2 regions of the Clostridium sp. RTP31139st1_H3_RTP31139_211217 genome follow, and region 2 is predicted to be linked to the other one. Evidence: riboswitches for the same ligand, from Rfam matches in the RefSeq annotation. Region 2 holds a riboswitch; the other holds the start of a gene.
The links. A riboswitch is a leader RNA that binds a small molecule or an ion and turns the genes downstream of it on or off. The one in region 2 is predicted to bind cyclic di-GMP.
Positions count from the first base shown of each region.

Region 1: it holds a riboswitch for cyclic di-GMP, as region 2 does, so the genes downstream of both, ABUA17_RS13530 (hypothetical protein) here and ABUA17_RS03625 (NPCBM/NEW2 domain-containing protein) in region 2, are expected to answer to the same signal.

Region 1 covers NZ_JBCOAB010000035.1:13,974-23,896, reverse strand. The annotation lists gene ssnA (putative aminohydrolase SsnA) at 1-384, opposite strand, end outside; gene arcC (carbamate kinase) at 466-1,422, opposite strand; gene ygeW (knotted carbamoyltransferase YgeW) at 1,498-2,691, opposite strand; gene ABUA17_RS13545 (YgeY family selenium metabolism-linked hydrolase) at 2,708-3,907, opposite strand; gene ABUA17_RS13540 (hypothetical protein) at 4,162-4,341, shown strand; gene ABUA17_RS13535 (pectinesterase family protein) at 4,405-6,447, opposite strand; gene ABUA17_RS13530 (hypothetical protein) at 6,599-6,841, opposite strand; cyclic di-GMP riboswitch class II at 6,914-6,997, opposite strand; gene ABUA17_RS13525 (FAD:protein FMN transferase) at 7,302-8,276, opposite strand; gene ABUA17_RS13520 (FMN-binding protein) at 8,520-8,855, opposite strand; gene ABUA17_RS13515 (hypothetical protein) at 8,985-9,242, opposite strand; gene ABUA17_RS13510 (ABC transporter ATP-binding protein) at 9,265-9,923, opposite strand, start outside.
Region 2 covers NZ_JBCOAB010000005.1:24,652-34,574, forward strand. The annotation lists gene ABUA17_RS03615 (sucrose-specific PTS transporter subunit IIBC) at 1-1,051, shown strand, start outside; gene ABUA17_RS03620 (MarR family winged helix-turn-helix transcriptional regulator) at 1,197-1,853, shown strand; cyclic di-GMP riboswitch class I at 2,060-2,144, shown strand; gene ABUA17_RS03625 (NPCBM/NEW2 domain-containing protein) at 2,342-9,691, shown strand.

The DNA.
Region 1 (9,923 bases), on a different contig from region 2:
AAAAACTGTTGTAACTCCATTTTTAATACATTCAATAAATGCTGTATATGCACTATATCTTAAATCTTCTAATGTTAGCTTCTTATCAAGCTTCCACCAAACATTTTTCAATATATCAGTAAATGACTGTAGCTTCTCATTTTTAAAGTCTAGTCCCCTTGCAAATTCACTATATATATGATGGTGAGTATTTATCATACCTGGCATAATAATCTTACCCTCTGCATCTATATACTCATGTTCATTATCTTCATACTTACATTTAATTAATGATGTATCACCAACCTCTTTAATTGTATTCCCCTCAATAACAATACATCCATTTTCTATAATTCTTTCATTTTCATCATTTGTAATAACCCTTCCATTTCCAATTAAAATCATACCTATACCCACCTTCTTTACATACTCCACTTTATTTTTCAGTTATTTCCACATACTTATCATAACTTCTTTACGCTTCTATTAATCTGCTTTTACTTTTGTACTAAAATTAACAATTCTAGTTCCTGTTTTACCTAAAATTCCTTCTTTAGCCTTTTCCAATAAAGTAATTATTGAATATCTATCTTTTCTTGATTCTACAAATTCTATTGCAGCCTCTACTTTAGGCTTCATAGACCCAGGAGCAAAATACCCGCTCTTAAGAAATAACTTCATTTCATTAACATTTACTTCATTTAACCACTGCTCATCCTTTTTTCCAAAATTTATTGCAACCTTTTCTACCGCAGTTAGAATAACTAAACAATCAGCATTTATTTCTTTTGCTAAAACCGCACTTGCATAATCTTTATCAACTACAGCTCCAACCCCCTTTAAATGATTGCCTTTAGAAATTACAGGAATACCTCCACCTCCACAAGCTATTACAACTTGATTATTTTCTATTAGCGCTTTTATCGTTTCAATTTCTACTATTCGAATAGGTTTAGGTGATGCTATAACTCTTCTATATCCTCTACCACTATCTTCTATAACCTTCTTACCCTCTTTTACAATGCTATCTGCTTCCTTTTTAGTCATAAAGGCGCCTATTGGCTTAGTTGGATTTTCAAATGCTTTGTCTCTTTCATCAACTTCAACTTGGGTAATTATAGTTGCTACACCTTTATTTATATTTCTATTTAATAACTCTTCCCTTATTGCATTCTGTAAGTCATACCCTATATATCCTTGGCTCATTGCTACGCACACTGACATTGGACATATAGAATATTTCATATTTGTTTTATGAAATTCAGTCATTGCACTATTAATCATCCCAACTTGAGGACCATTTCCATGAGATATAATTACCTCATCCCCTTCTTCAATTAAGTCAACTATTGCTTTAGCTGTTGATTTTACTGCTATCATTTGCGCTTCTAATGTATCCCCTAATGCATTTCCACCTAGCGCAATAACTATCCTTTTTTTCATTATATTCACCACCTTTACTATCCATAAACTTATATCTATTTCGCTAATTGATATTTTCTATAGTAAAAGATATTTTTATTTCAAATATCTTTCTATTCCTCTTATCTCTAAATTTCTTAATGCTTCTTGTGGATTTTTCATCTTACTTAAGAAAATCATAGAAGCAATAATATAAGGCTTATAGCTTGCTTCTTTATATAATAAATTCCTATATCTATCAAATACTGAAGCTTCAACCTCACCACTTTCACAACTTACTCCACTAATATCAGCTGGTAAGCAATGAAGATAAATAGCTTTTCCATTCTTAGTAGTCTTCATTAATTCCTCAGTACATTGCCAATCCTTATGTTTTGCATTTTGAGATAACAATTCTTTTTCTAGCTCATTTATTCCATTACTATCACCTTTTCCATATAAATCTGTACGCTTTTCCATAGCTATATAAGGTGCCCAGCTTTTTGGATAGACTATATCTGCATCTTTAAATGCTTCCTTCATAGAATTAGTTTTTGTAAATGATCCACCTGAAGCTTTAGCATTTTTATAAGCTATTTCTTCAACACTATTCATTACTTCATATCCTTCTGGATGTGCTAATACTACATCCATCCCCAATCTAGTCATTAAACCAATTACCCCTTGTGGTACTGATAAAGGCTTACCATATGATGGTGAATATGCCCATGTCATAGCAACCTTTTTACCTTTTAAATTTTCTATTCCTCCAAATTCATTAATTAAATGAAGAGTATCTGCCATAACTTGTGTTGGATGGTCTATATCACATTGAAGATTAATTAAAGTTGGTATTTGCTCTAGGCACCCACTTTTATAACCCTCTCTAACTGCTTCTGATACAGTTCTCATATAAGTATTTCCTTTACCTATATACATATCATCACGAATTCCTATTACATCAGACATGAAAGAAATCATATTAGCAGTTTCTCTTACTGTTTCACCATGAGCAATTTGTGATTTTCCTTCATCTAAATCTTGTACTTTAAGTCCTAGTAAATTACAGGCAGAAGCAAAACTAAATCTTGTCCTAGTTGAGTTATCCCTAAAAAGCGAAACTCCCAATCCACTATCAAAAATCTTAGGAGATATATTATTTTCTCTTAATCTTTTTAAAGCCTCTGCAACTGTAAAAACAGCCTTTATTTCATCATCAGTTTTTTCCCATGTTAACAGAAAATCGTTATTATACATCTCTTTAAAATTTAATTCATTTAATTTATTAATAAATGTTTCCATCAATTCCATCCCTAATATCTCCTTATTATTTGTTATTACAATAAATAGTTGGTATTGCAGCATAAACTGCTGCACATTTAACTAAATCAGCTTTCCAAGTTTTTTCATTAGGAGCATGTGCTTCTTCTTCCTTTCCTGGCCCAAATCCAATACAAGGTATACCAAATCTACCCATTATAGATACTCCATTAGTTGAAAATGTCCATTTATCAATCTTTGGAGTTCCATACATTCCTTCAAAAGCCTTTACTACAGCTTTTGTTGCAGGTGCTTCTTCTGGAATTACCCATGTTGGGAAATAACAATCCGTTGGATAAACAACTTTTGTATAGCTTGGCCTCTTATACTTATACATTGTTACTTTAGCATTATATTTTTTTACAAATGGTAAATTTCTTACCTCTTCTAACGCCATTTCATAAGTTTCACCATCTGTTAATCGTCTATCTAATGAAATTGCACACATATCTGCCACTGCACATCTTGAAGGCGAACTAAAGAATATCTCTGAAACGGTTATTGTTCCTTTACCTAAAAATTCATCATAATGAAGATTATCATTTAACATTCTTACTTCTTGAAGTATATCCGACATTTTATAAATGGCATTATCTCCACGTTCAGGTGCTGAACCATGACATGATATTCCCTTTACCTCAACTCTTATTTCCATTCGTCCACGTTGCCCTCTATATATATTCCCATTTGTTGGTTCTGTAATTACTACAAATTCTGGTCTTACCTTATCCTCATTATAAATATACTGCCAGCATAACCCATCACAATCTTCTTCTTGAACTGTTCCTGTTACCAATACAGTATATTTATCACTTAAAAGCCCTAAGTCTTTCATAATTTTTGCTCCATAAGTTGCTGCTACAATTCCACCTAGTTGGTCAGAAGCTCCTCTTCCACCTATTTCTTCATCATTTTCATACCCTTTATAAGGATCAAATTTCCAATTACTCAATTCTCCTAATCCAACTGTATCAATATGGCCATCAAATCCTATCAATTTTTCTCCATTACCCATATATCCTAAAATATTGCCCATTCCATCAATTACGATCTTATCAAATCCTAACTTTTCCATTTCCTTATATATTCTTTTTATAACTTCTTCTTCCCCACAACTTTCCCCAGGTATAGCTATTAGGTCCCTTAAAAATCTACTCATATCCTTTTTATAGCCTTCAGCTTTTAATTTTATTTCTTTAAAATCCATAGTATCCTCCTTATATAATAAAGTAGTTACTAATTCCTTATGCTTAGATTGTCTTCAATATACATTCATTAACATTACGAAGTTTTATTTTTTATGTGAATCTTTTATTTTATGGAATTTTAAAACCTTAAAGTAAAGTTAAAATACTTATCAAAATTAGACATATGTTATATTAAATTTTAAAATTGTGTTTATTTTTAATAATATTTACTTATACTAATGTTAATATTTTAAATATCAAAGGAGTAATTTCTATGAGTAAAATGAAAAATATATCTGATTTAAAAGATGTTCAAATGAAATCCTGCACTAAATTTGCTAAAAATTCTAAAGAACCTAATGATGGATATTTTATAGAAAAAGACCCTAATGATAGCTTTAGTTCTGAAGGAACTGTAAGATATGGCGAAGAACAAGATGTTGATGATTTATAAATTTGTATAAAAAAATAAGGTATAAGAAAACTACATAATAGTTTTCTTATACCTTTTTAAACATTATTTCTTCTTTTTAAACATAAATACACCAGCTACTATAACAACCAATGCTAATATTACTACTATAGCTGCAGAATTATCACCAGTTTGTGGTAATGAATTTGAATTATCTACATTATTACTATTGTTTGCATCATTGTTACTTTCATTATTGCCATTGGTATTATTACTTGTATTATTGTCTCCACTATTTTCTGGAGTATTTTCCGGCTCTACAACTACTGAATCATTAATTACTTCTTGTACAGTTACTGTTATAGTCTTAGTTGTGCTCGCACCTTCACTATCTATAACTTTATATACTACCTTATATTCTCCAGCCTTTGTTGTATCCACTGTATTTTCTATAACTTTAATAGTTGATGTTATATCTCCATCTTCTTTATCAGTTGCAGTAATATTGTTCATAACTTCAAAGTTGTCTCCAACATTTATTGTTACATCTTCTGCTGATATCATTGGAGCACTATTTATTACTGTTAATTTTGGATTAACTGTTACTTTACATTCTACTTCAATATCACCACATTTTACAGTTATTACTGTAGTACCAACCCCTATAGCCTCTACATTTCCACTTTCATCCACTGTAGCGACATTATTATCTTTTGATTCAAATGTTACAGTCTTATCAGTAGCTTCTTCTGGTCCTACTGTAGATATAATTATTTTTTTATCCCCAACTGTTAACATCATTTCATTAACATCTATTATTAATGATGTAACAGGTACAAATTTGCCATAAAGATCATGTATATTAATACTTGATTCCTCTGATCTAAGATTCCAATTATCTTTAAATGCAGCTTCACCATTTACTGTTGCAGCACTTGATCCAAATGCCTTTTCTAATGTATACTTTGCAGCTTCATCAACAGATAATACTTTTCTAGTATCACTTAATTTTGCACCTGGTCCAAAACTTCCAAATTCACTAAAATCAGCTGTTGCTGCTAATGAATCTCCCATATCGTCCCATCCTTTTGTTGTTATATGATCTCCCATATAACAATTTACATAAGTAACTGCTGGAGTCATTGGTTGTGTTTGACTACTTGGTCTCCATGGTCTACCTAATGAAACAGTACTATCAGCTATATCATCAAGTCCTATTAATCTTGAATTCATTATTAAATATCCATAGTTATCTTTATCCCAAGTATCTGCTGCTGTTACATAACCATTGTTAGTAGTTGATTCTCTATTTACTGATGCAATATCACAATCATCAAACACAGCTTGTGCACGACCAAATATAAAATCAACATCACCTTCTATGTAACATTTATAATAATATTGTCTTGCTGGAACTGATGCACTTGCATCTGCTAGTAAGGTATCTTGATTTCCAATAAATCTAGTATTAATAAAAATACTTTCATCTGCTTGATTATTTAACGCAACTGCTTGCTCATTATTATTTCCTTGTTCTACAAATGAGTTTTCTATAGTTAAATTTTCAGCTGTAAAGCCTATAGCCTTTGATTTAACAGTTATAGATGCACTTCCACTTGTTCCATAATTTTTTCCTGTATTAGGATTTATAGTTCCATTAGCTGCATCATACGTTAATATAGTCTTTTCACTATCTTCACCAATTAAACTTATATAAGGTGATTGAATTGTTACCTTTTCTTCATAAGTTCCATTCTTAACTAATATAACTTTTCTTTCAGTATTTTTTGTACTTATTGAATTAATTGCTTCAGTAACTGTACTATAAGTCTGCTTATCATTTACTAATTCACCTGACTTACCATCATATTTACTATCTACAACTATATCATATCCATCATTAGTTAAATAAACTATATTATAGCTTTTTAAAGTTGTCTTACCATCATTAGTTGTTTGATATATTTGTATATCATTTCTACCTTGATTTAATTTAATTGATACTTCAAAAACCTCATTTGTAGCTTTTGCTTCTGAATCAATTAAAACTTTTCCATTTTGCTTTATCGTTATTGTTCCATCTTTATCTGTATATCCTGCTATGTTTACCTTTGAACTAAATACAGTATCATTTGGCTCTTCGGTCATAGTAAACTTTGCAGCATTTTCTTCATATTGAAGATTTAATGGATTACTATTGTTAGGTAATGCTCTTACAATTTGTGAATCATTACTTGTTCCCTCTTCATTTGCAGCAATTACCTTATAGAAGTAATTTGTAAAGTTTGTAACATTATTATCAACATAATTGTTTTCTATTTTGATTTCCAGAACCAGTTACAGTTAGTACTTTTGTATCTTTGTCAAAATTGACATTTCCATTATTAGCATTATTTTTTCCAATAGCTACATTAGTAAATCCTGTGGGTAAATAACTTAACATTTCTTCACTATATACATTTATGCTTGGCACAATAAATGTAACCATAAACATACACGTAACAATAAAGCTTAAGCTTTTACTTTTTAGAAATTTTTTCATTTTTATTTCCCATTCTTCTTTCGTTTTTGTTTATATTTTTGCAAATATAAAAACCGGCTATTATCTAAAAATTTAGATTATAGCCGGTTGCACTAATAACTCAATACATTCCAAGTGCCCATATACAGAATATACATCATAGCTTCTATTTTTTATCTTACTTAAAACATAATACTATACAAAAATTACTTAGTCCACAACCCCCATCCAGTGAATCAATGGTTGTTTATCCATAATTTGTATTATAAATTACATCTAAGGCTATTTAGAATTGTATTAAAAATAATCTACGTATATTAATTTTCACATTATCATATTATTCATATACTTTTTATTATATTAATATTTTCAATTAATTCGAAATACTTAACTACATAACTTTAAAATCCCCCTTATAACATACATAACTATAAGAGCTTCACTTTTTATTTCACTACTAAATAATCAAACTATAAACTTATTAAAAGGCTAATACTTTATAATCTTCAAATAATTTAAATCCTTCTAACAAATTCTTAGTAACTATTATTTCATCTTTATCTGTAATCATTACTCCACTAATATTATGCTTCTTCATAAACTCATAAGCCTTATTTTTACCCATAATAAATAAAGGAGTTGATAACGAATCTCCATCTATTGATTTATCACTTACTATCGTAATTGATTTTAAATCTGATTTTATAGGATAACCAGTTTTAGGATTTAATATATGACAATATAATTCTCCATTATAACTAAATGCCCTTTCATATCCACCAGATGTAACTATTGACTTGTCTTTTGCTTCAATTGAGCATATAATTTTTTCACTATGTTTTTTTGGCTCATATATACCTATACTCCAAAAACTATTTTCATCCTTTTGCCCTAATACTTTTATATTACCACCTATATTTATTATGGCCGAATCAATATTATTTTCTTTATAAAAATCAATTATTTTATCGGCAATATATCCTTTAGCTATTCCTCCTAAATCTATTTTTTGATTTTTTCTTAATAACATTACTGTTGAATTATTTTTATTTAAAATAACATCTTCATAATCAACTAAATCAATTAATTCATCAATCTTTTCTTTGCTTAGGATTGTAGGATTATCACTATTTATTGCCCATGCTTTAACTAAAGGTGCAATAGTTATATCAAATATACCATTGGTTAATTTAGAATAATAAATTGATTTTTTTAATATTTCAAAAGTATCATTAGAAATTTTTATAAAGCCGTTTGATGCATTTTCATTAATACTACTTACTTCACTACTCTCATAAAAAAAACTTAATTTTTCTTCAAATTGCCTCATTAATTTAGTAGCCTTTTCAGCTATTTCTTCTATCTCTTTCGTTTTAATATCATTATTGTCATAACATATTTTTTGATATACTCGTGTATTAAATATAAAATCTTCTTTCTCTACAAAATATTTCATATAACTATTACTCTCCTTAATATTTTATATATAAACTATCATTTTATAAATTAATGTTAGTATTAGTTTTTCTAAAAGACTGAAAATTACTTAATGCAAAATTTATAGCATTTATTATTTATCTTATAAATCAATTTTAATATGTAAAATAATTATGCCACATAGTAAAGTAAGAGGTAATAGTTAATAAGTAAAAGTTTACCATTTAAACTCTTACCTCTTATCTCTTACCTCTTACTTAAATTAAGCTTTACTTAATGCATCATTTACTGCATTTATTATTCCTTTACTAGTATATGATGCTCCTGAAACTACATCAACACTAGTACTTTGACTTGATATTATTTTACCCGGAATTTCTTCTATTGCTCTGTCACAAATTCCTTGCGTATCATTATGACTAATAACAGTAATACCTGTTATTACGTCATTAGATATTTGTACACTAACTTGTAGCGTTCCTGCAAATCCTGTTGCTGACCCTGAATAAGTACCATCCTTATATTTAGATGTACTTTCCACACTATCATTAGTCGTTGAACTTGACCCTCCACCATTATTGCTTACTTCATCTTTCACTTCTTCAACTATAGCATTTCCTGCTTGTGAATTACTTGTACTATTGTTCGTTGTAGTACTTTGTGAAGTTGCTGTATTAGAATTGTTTGTAGCATTACTTGTAGTACTGTTATCAGTATTATTGTTTGATTATGAACTTTCACTAATAGCTATATTTACTTCCTCTTCATTGTTATCTTCTTCAATTATATTTTCAATACTTTCTTCAGTATTTTCTATTTCTTCAGCAAGCTCTTCTGTTTCGTTATTCTCAATTTCTTCAATATCTTTTTTTATATCCTCTGCTTTATCCTCATTAGGCTTATTGAATAAAAAACTTGCTCCTATTGAAGTTACTATAACACCGCAAGCAGTAGCAGCTAATATTTTATTTTTTTTACTTTTCATATTATACATTCCTTTACTCTAATTATAATTTTAATGGTACAAATACCGTTTCTTCTTCCATTTCATTAATGAAACCACCAATTTTATAAACATCATTAAGTAAATTCATATTTATAACCTCATTTGCCTTACCACTTGCTATTGCTTGTCCTGACTTCATAACTATAACATTATCACTATATTTTATAGCTTGATTAATATCATGTAATACCATAACAACAGTTAAGTTACTTTCTTCATTTAACTCTTTAACAAGTTCTAGTATTTCAACTTGATGATAAATATCCAAATATGTTGTAGGCTCATCTAAAAATAAAATTTCACTTTTTTGCGCTAATGCCATTGCTATAAAAGCTCTTTGTCTTTCTCCACCCGACATACTCATAACAGCTTTGTCTTTTAAACTTTGTAAGCCTGTTCTTTTTATTGCCCATTCTATTATTTCATCATCACTTTCGTTATTTCCTTGGAAATACTTTTTATGAGGTATTCTGCCATAAGACACCAATTCTTTAACCGTAATATCACTAGGAACTGTATTTTGCTGATGAACTGTGGCGATTTCTTTTGCCAAATCTTTTTGCTTTAATGACTTTATAGAATTACCTTTAATGCTTACGTCTCCAGAAGTAGGCTTATTTAATCCTGCAAATATACTTAACAAGGTAGATTTACCACTAC
Region 2 (9,923 bases):
ATTATTATCAGATATATTTGTACCAATAATTCCAGCAATCGTTGCTTCAGGATTATTAATGGGAATTATGGGATTATGCTCTAAGTTTGGTATTTCTGCTGAGGGAACTTGGTGGTGGACACTACTTGATATGTTTAGTAGTGCAGCATTTAACTTCTTACCAATATTAGTTGCTATCAGTGCAGCAAAAGTATTTAAATGTAATACTTACTTAGCAGCAACTGTTGCTGGTATAATGATTCACCCAGCATTAATGAATGCTTGGGAACAACAATCAGGTGCTGTAGCTCAAACAATGTCTGTATTTGGAATTATTGATATGCCTCTAAAGGGGTATCAAGGAACTGTATTACCAATATTATTTGTAATATTCCTAATGTCTATAATAGAAAGAAATGTTAGAAAAATTGTTCCTAATATGTTAGACATATTATTAACTCCATTAATAACAGTAATACTAAGTGGATTCTTAGCTTTAGTAGTTGTTGGACCATTTGCTAACTGGATTGGTGATGGAATAAGTATATTCTTACAATATGCATTAAATAATTTTGGTATATTTGCAGGTATAATCTTTGGTGGATTATATTCAGCTATAGTTATTTCAGGTATACATCATAGCTTCCATGCTATTGAGTTAGGACTTATTGCTTCAACAGGATTTAATACATTACTTCCAATATGGGCAGTTGCTAACTTTGCACAAGGTGGAGCAGCTTTAGCAGTATACTTCAAAACTAAGAATAAGAAGATGAAAGCTATATCATTACCAGCAGCAATAAGTTGTACAATGGGTATAACAGAAGCAGCTATATTTGGAGTAAACTTAAGATATAGAAAACCATTTATTGGTGCGGCTATTGGTGGAGCAGCAGCAGGTGCTTATGTAGTATTTACACATGTTAAGATGACAGCTGTTGGTGTTACAGCTTTACCAGCTATAGCAATTACTACAGCAGATACAATGGTTAACTACTGTATTGGTTTAGTTATTGCGGGTGCAGTTGCATTTATAGCTACTTGGATAATGGGAATTAAGGAAGAAGCTTAATAAATTAATATAAATAGAGAAAGAAGAAAATGTAAAATGCATTTTCTTCTTTTTTGCTTTTAAATTAATTAGGTACCTTGATAAAAATATATAGAGGATGTATAATGAAAATAACAAGGTACCTAACTAAAAGGAGTGAATATATATGAATAAAGAAATTAAATATGAAAAATGTCAAATATGTGGTAAAGGTTGTGACGTAAATGAACTAAAATGCTGTAGGGGAAAGAAGTTCATAAGATTATTAAATAATGGAGAAATAACAGAAGAAAAGGTAAAGGAATTAAAAGAGCAGTCTAAAAAGCGTGAAGAATTTAAAAAATTACCTCAAGAAGAGAGACTTATGCTAATGATAGGGAAATGTGGCACTATTTTAAATAATAAACATTGTGGTCACCATGGAAGAGGACGTATATTAAGAGTGCTTTTGGAAAAGGGCACAATGACACAAAGTGAATTACAAAATATTATTGATATTCGTTCAGGATCTTTAAGCGAAATTTTAAGCAAGATAGAGGAAAAAGAATTAATAATAAGAGAAAAAGATGAGAATGACAAGAGAAAAGTAAATATATCAATAACTGAAAAGGGTAAAGAAAGTATTTTACTAAAGGAAGAAGAACTTAAAAATAGGTCAAAGGAATTATTCAATGCGATAAATGAAGAAGAACAACAGCAATTAGAAGTAATATTATCAAAGTTGCTAAAATCGTGGAGAGGAAACATTGCACATGGAGAACATATGAAAAGTCATGGCAGATGTAAACATAAAAAACACATGAAAGAAAAAGAAATAGAATAATTTAAAAAATAATTAATATTAGTTAAGTATGCATAGTATAAATGGAATATAAGTCGAATAAAAGGAAAATAAATATTTATTAATGAAAATTGTGTTGAAAAATATGAAAGTTAATACTTTTTAATAGATTGCTAATGAGAATGGGATATAATTTATATAGTAATTATTTTACTGTAAATAATATTAAGGATTATCAATATTATTGAAAATTTAATAGGCAAACTTAAAGAAATTTAAGGACGCAAAGCTATAGGGACTAAGGTTTAATTACTATGTCAGCCAGTTGCCAAAGAGTACATTAGACTTTTTGTTTTTAAGTAAATAAAGTTTTTATATTTCATTGAAGTGCTTTACTTTCAAGTAAATGCACCCTTACAGCATTTTCGATAAATATTAATCTTTATTAAGACTTATTTTTAGCTACTCTTTAGAGAGTAGCTTTTTTTAATGTACTTCTCTTGGGAAATAATATTTCGGGGGGAAAATAAATGTTAAAAAGAAAATTATCAACACTAATTTTAGCTGCAACAATAACAAATTTACTATCTACACCTGTTAATGTATTTGCAGAGACATTAAAACAAAATGATACTATCCAAGTTGATGGAGCGGTGGAAGAAACTGAAAGTAAGGAGGCTACTGTAACTAAATTTAGCTTATATGGTAGCGATTTATTGGAGCGTTATAATGAAGTATTTAAAATGGATAATTCTAATATTGAATCTATAACTAATAATGGTGGGAAATATGGAAGTAGCACCATAGATAAAGCTATAGATGAAAACTTCAAAACTCATTGGGAAACAGGCTCACCTAATAGTTCAAGTTTTACTAATGAGGTCATAATTAATTTAAAAGAAGCAACTACATTAAATAGAATAGTTTATGCAGCAAGACCAGATGCAGGGGGAAAAGGCTTTGCTGAAGAATTTGAAATATATGCATCTAATGATGATAGTGATGATTTTCAATTAGTAGCTACTGGTGAGTATAAAGATTCAACAAGAGATGTTGTAGAAATAAAATTTGATGCAACTGAATTTAAGAAAATAAAGTTTGTATTTAAAAAGGCTAATCAAGGTTGGGCAAGTGCATCTGAATTTATGTTTTATAAAGAAGATAACATAATAGATAAAATGAATAATATATTCACTAATAATTCAAAGAATGAGTTAAGTGAAGAATTTAATACACTAGAAAAATTAGAAGCTTTTGATTTAGAAGCAAGTACACATCCTTTATATAGTGAAATAGCAGAAGATATTAATAATGCTAGAATAATATTAGAAGGAAAGGTATTAGAATTTACAGAGGCTAAGGTATCTAACTTTAAGTCGTTTAATGATGAAAGGTTAGCAAGTTATGATGAATTATTCAAGGTACCATTAGAAAAAGTTACAAGTATAACAACTAATGGTGGACAATATGCCTCTAATGATATATCAAGAGCCATGGATGGAGATGTAAACACAAATTGGCATTCAGGTAAGCAAAATACATCTAGCCATACAAATGAAGTGGTAATAACTTTAGATGAGTTAACTACGATAGATAGAATAATGTATACAAGCCTAGTTTCGAGAGGGTTTGCACAAGAGTTTGAAATATATGGATCTAGAACTTCTGAAGGGGATACATTTGAGAAAATATCAGATGGATCTACAAGTATAACGACTAAAGATACTTTGCAAATAAAATTTAAAGAAACAGAAGTAAGAAGAATAAAGTTTGTATATAAAAAGGGATATGAAAATTGGGCATTAGCTTCTGAATTTGGTTTATATATGCCAGATGAATTAGATCAAAAAATAGATATATTATTTGTAGATGAAAAAATGAATGAAGTTAATCCTGAATTTGGAACAATTGAAGCTATTAATAATTTAATAGCAGAATCTAATGGACATCCATTTAAAGATGAATATATTGAAAAGTTAAATTTAGCTAAAGAGTTAATTGAATTTGGGCAAGTTGAAAGTGGTACTGCAAATGTATCTAAATTTGAACCATTTTATACAGATTATATAAATGAATATGATGATGTATATAGAGTTAAAAACTTAAGTATAAGTAACAATGGAGGACAATATGCTAGTTCTGCAATAAAGTATGCAATAGATGAAGATGCTAATACTCATTGGGAAACAGGAAAGCCTAATAGTGATTCATTTAAGAATGAAGTTATATTAACCTTAGAAGAAGCAGAAGTAATAAGTAGATTAACTTATAAATCAAGATCTGGTGGAAAAGGGTTTGCAGAGCAGTTTAGTATATATATATCGCCAGTTGACTCAGGAGATAATTTTCAAAAGGTGACAGAAGGTAGTTATACAGTAACTAATGATATGTTAGAAATACAATTTGATGCAACTAAAGCTAAAAGAGTAAAATTTGTATTTGATAAGGCGCGTGAAAACTGGGCATCAATTTCAGATATAAGATTATATAAAGAAGATTTAGTATCTAAAAAAATGAAAACACTATTTACAAATGGATTAATGGATACTGTTTCAAATGAATTCAATACTATAGAAAAATTAGCAGAACTTGAAAGTGATATTAGTGAACATCCATTAGCACCAGTTTATTTAAAAGATATACAAGTGGCTAAGGATATTGTAAATGGTACTTTACAAACTGTTAAAACTGTTGTCGCAGAACAGTATGGGGATAGAAATGCACATGCCAATAGTAATTTAAAGTTTGGATTTGGTAATAATAATCAGCCTACTGGAGTAGTTGCTAGAGCAGGGGAAACAATAACAGTATATGTTGATGCAGAACCAGGGCAACCATTACCACAGTTAATGTTTTCACAACAAGAAGGAAGTTTTGCAAGTTGGGGAAGGACAGTAAGTTTACATATAGGTAAAAATGTAATAACTGTACCTGCTGTTAGTCAAAATGATGGATGGTATAGACATGATGTAACTCCAGGTGGAGCTGTATATATAGTAAACCCTTATACTGAAGAACAACAAAGTAAAGCTCCAGTTATAAGATTTGCATCTGGTTGTGAACAGTTCCCTATGATGGATAAAAATACTGATGAAGAAGAGTTCTTAGAGCTTCTAAAAGATTATAAAGCAAGAATTGATGCGGACAAGGCAGAAAATCCTAATGTTATGGATAGGAAAATGATAGATGTTGTAGAGATAGTTTCAGATCATCTTGTATTTACAGGAACTGCAACAGGGGCATATGAGGCTTATATAAACCAAGAATTTGGTCCAATGAATACTGTAAATATGTATGATGATCATATGGATATGATATTTGAATATTTAGGTATGGATGGAAGTAGCATAAAGAATGATATTAAGTATACTAGAGAGAATATAAGATTAGCTCAGCCATTTGGATATATGTATGCTGCATCTGGGCATATAGGTGTTCAAAGTGATGTAATGGTATCTATGTTAACTAGTGTAGGAGGCTGGGGTGTTGATCACGAAATGGGTCATAAGCTTGATATAGGAGTAAGAACTATAGGTGAGGTTACAAATAATATGATACCTCAAAATTCTTCTTATTATTATAATAATCCAAATAAAAGAATACCTTTCGAAAGTCATGTTTTCAAAAATGTTATATCAACAGATAGTAATTATTATTATGATGGAGGATATTTTGAAAACTTAGCTGTTTATTGGCAATTAGAAATGATATATCCAGGATATTGGGGGAAATTAAATAGCCAGTACAGAGAAAACAACATAGTTTTAGATTCAACAAATTCAGCAAATGATAAGTTAAATCAGTTAGCTAAATATTCTAGTATAGCTTTAGAATTAGATTTAAGCGAGCATTTTGAAAGACATGGATTCTGGGTTTCTGACGAGACAAAAGAGTTATTAAGTCAATATCCAAAACCTGATATAAAAACTTGGTATGCTAACTATGATTATATAGAATATGATGGTGAAGGATTTACTAGTAATCCAGAGTTAAATGTTAATGTGCTTAAAGAAAATGAAAATATAAAATTATCTTTTAGCGTTAATGAAGAGTTTAAGGATGATGTATTAGGTTATGAAATATTTAAAGATGGTGAATTAATAGGATTTACTTCAACTAATAGTTTTGTTGATACAGAATCAAATATAGGAGAGTCAGTAAATTATACTGTTGTACCATATGATAAAAAACTAAATATTGGAGAAGAAGTAGTAGTAAATTCTTTAACACCAAGTTTAAGCGTAGAACAAGAGTCAATAAGTATAAAACTTAGAGAAGAATTCGATCCAATGAATTTAGTTAAAGCATTAAATTACAATGGAGAAGATATAAGCTCAAATATAGTTATAAATGGAGAAGTTAATGTAAATGAAAAAGGGACTTATCCATTAGAATATACTATTGAAGATAATGGAGTGGTTGTTACAAAAACAGTAAACGTACAAGTGGTAAGTAATTATGATTATTTATCAGATACAGCTTGGACAAGCATTACAACTCAATATGGGACTCCAAGAAGAAATAGTAGTATAAAGGGTAGAGTAAATAATGAAATAAAAACTTTTGATAAAGGGTTTGGAATACATGCAAATGGTAAGATAACTTATGATTTATCAAATGTAGATTATGACTACTTTGAAGCATTAGTTGGAATTGATATGGGCATAGAATCTCAAAGCAATTCAAGTGTAGTATTTAAAGTTATTGCTGATGGTGAAGTTCTAGCTACTACAAGTGTAATAAAACATGCAGATAATATGGTTGCTATAAATGTTCCAGTTAAGGGCGTTCAGGAATTAGTTATAGAAGTTAGTGATGGAGGAAATGGAAATACATCTGACCATGCAGTAATAGCAAATCCAAAATTAACTACTAATAATGCAAAACCAGATTTAACTGTTACAGATAAAACTTATAAGCTAGGAGAAGTAGTAGATTTTAATGAAGGTATATCTGCTACTGATATTGAAGATGGAGATTTAACTTCAAGTATCGAAATAGTTTCAAATACTTATGAAGCAGAAAAGGTTGGTAGATTTGAAGTTACTTATAGAGTTTCAGATAGTGATAATAATGTAGTTGAAAAGATTTCATATATAACAGTGTATGAAGAGCTAACTACAACTAAATCAAAGTATGGGGCATTTAATAATTTAGAAGCATATAATGAAGAATTCAAAATACCAGTAGCTTCAATTTCTAATAATGGTGGAAACTATGGAAGCAGTGTTATTGGATATGCAATAGATAATAATAGAAATACTCATTGGGAAACTGGAAATCCAAATAGTCTATCATTCCAAAATGAAGTTGTGTTTGATTTAGGTGAAGTTAATGAGATAGATAAAATTGCTTATGCAGCTAGAAATGGTGGGAAAGGATTTGCAACCAAATTTGCAATTTATGTTTCTACCGAAGCAGAAGGCAATGACTTTAGATTAGCAGGTACTGGTTCATATAATGGTAGTGTAAATGATGTTATTGAAATTGATATAACTAAAACAGAAGCAAGAAGAGTTAAGTTTAAATTCATTGAAGCAAATCAAAACTGGGCAAGTATAGGTGAAATGTCATTCTATAAAACTGATGAATTATCAGATAAAATTAAGAATGAATTATTTACTGACGATAATAAAAATGAAGTAAGTGAACAATATAATACTTTAGAAAAGTTAAATGCATTAAGAGAAGAGGTTAGTGCTCACCCAGCAGAAGAACTTTTCCAAGATGATTTAAATAGGGCTGAAGAAATTATAAGAAATAAATTCCCAAGCTTAACTGTAGGTGAAACAGAATATGTTAAGTTAAGAAGTGAATATGATTTAATGTCATCTGTAAATGCCAGCGATCAAGAAGATGGAGATATAACAAATAAAGTAGTAATTAATTCAAATAATTTTACAACTAATAAAACTGGTGACTATAAAGTATCATATACAGTAACAGATAGTGATGGAAATATTGCTACTTCAGAAAAAACTATTGTAGTTTATAGTGATTCAGAGTATTTATCTGATATCGATTGGGATTCTGCAAGAACTGACTATGGACAAGTAAGAAAAGATTTAGCATCAGGTGGAGCTAAAATTAAGTTAAGTGTAAATGGTGAAGAAAAAGTATTTGATAAGGGTATTGGAACTCATGCAAATTCAGAAATAGTTTATAACTTAGAAGGTAAAAATTATGAATACTTTGAAACTTATGTTGGTATAGATAGAAATATTGCACAACAAAATAATTCAAGTGTAATATTTAAAGTTTATGCTGATGACGTAGAAGTTTATAATAGTGGAATAATGAAATGGGCAGATGATGCTAAGTTAGTAAGAATCCCATTAGAGGGAGTATCAGAGTTAAAGATTGTTGCAGATAATGCTGGAAATGGAAATGCATCAGATCATGCTAGCTTTGGTGATGCTAAATTCTTAATATTAAATGCGGCACCAACACTTTCTATACCAAAGTCAGTGTCTACAAAGGTAGGATATCCTATAGAGTTAAATGAAGAATATTCTGCAAGTGATGCTGAAGATGGAGATTTAACAAATAATATTGAAGTAGCAGGAGAAGTTAATTTTAATAAAGCTGGAAAGTATGAATTAACTTATAAAGTAACCGATAGTGATGGGAATACAACTACAAAAACAAGAACTATTGCAGTAGTTGATATGAATGATTACACTTACTTAACAGAATATGATTGGAATTCAACTAATAACAGTTATACTGCTCCAAAGAAAGATATATCAATAAGTGGAAGAGCTTTAAGATTAACAGGTGAAAATGGACAAGAAGTATCTTATGAAAGAGGTATAGGATCACATTCAACATCTACTATAATTTATAATTTAAGTGATAAAGATTATGCATATTTCACTTCATATATTGGTGTAGATAGACAAATGTATGGAACTGTTGGGTCTGTAAGCTTTGAAGTTTGGGTTGATGGTGAAAAGAAATTTGATAGTGGATTAATGACATCAAGAGATTCACAAAAGTATGTTGAAGTAGATATTAATGGAGCTAAGGAGTTAAAACTTGTTGTAACTGATGGTGGAAATGGTAATGGTTCAGACCATGCAACATGGGGTGATACTAAATTACACTTTGCTAATAATAATGGTTTTGAAATAAATAGAGCTGAATTAGATTCATTAATTGAAACTATAAATAACTTAAATAAAGATATTTATACAGGAGAAAGTATTGATAATCTACAAGAAGTGTTAGAAGTTGTTAATGTAGAGTTAGCTAATGGATATACTCAAGAAGAAATTGATAACTTGTTCATTAAATTAAATGAAGCATATGAAAAGTTAGAAAAAGCTGTTGATTTATCAGAAGTAGTTAATATTTCAGATGAATATTTAAAAGAAGCTATTAAGTCAGAATTAAATATATCATCAAATGATATAACTATAGGGGATATGTATAACCTTACTGAATTAAATGCTATGGGTTATGGAATTTCAGATTTAGAAGGGTTACAATATGCTAAAAATTTAGAAACATTAAATTTAGATTATAATGAAATAAATGATTTATCTAAACTTAAGGGGTTAGAGAAATTATTTAATTTACAAGCTATGTACCAAAATATAGTGATAGGAAGTCTTTATAAAGAAGATAATAAAATAACTGTGAAATATGATGCTGTTAATAGAGAAGGAAAGACAGTAGAATTATCAGCTATAGTAGTTAGAAATAATATAACATTAGAAGATGTTTCTCTTCATATAGATGAGTGTGTAGATGAAAATGGAGTAGTATCATTTGATACAACTAACTTTAATAAAGCTTATCATACATTATATTTAGTATATGAAGATAAAGAAAATAATTATTTAGCTCAAGTGACATATATGTTTGACAATAGATAAATAAAAAATAGATACCTATAATTTATAGGTCTTTATAGTTAGAGTTTTATGTTTTAACTTTATACTATAAAGGTCATATAAGGATAATAGGTATCTTTTTTTATTAAATCAGGATATTTATTAGAAAAAATATATAGACTAAGAATGAATAAATGTTATAATAATATCGTAGAAAAATGATATAAAAATATTTATTTAAATTAATATATTTTTTAAATAATGAGGGAACGTT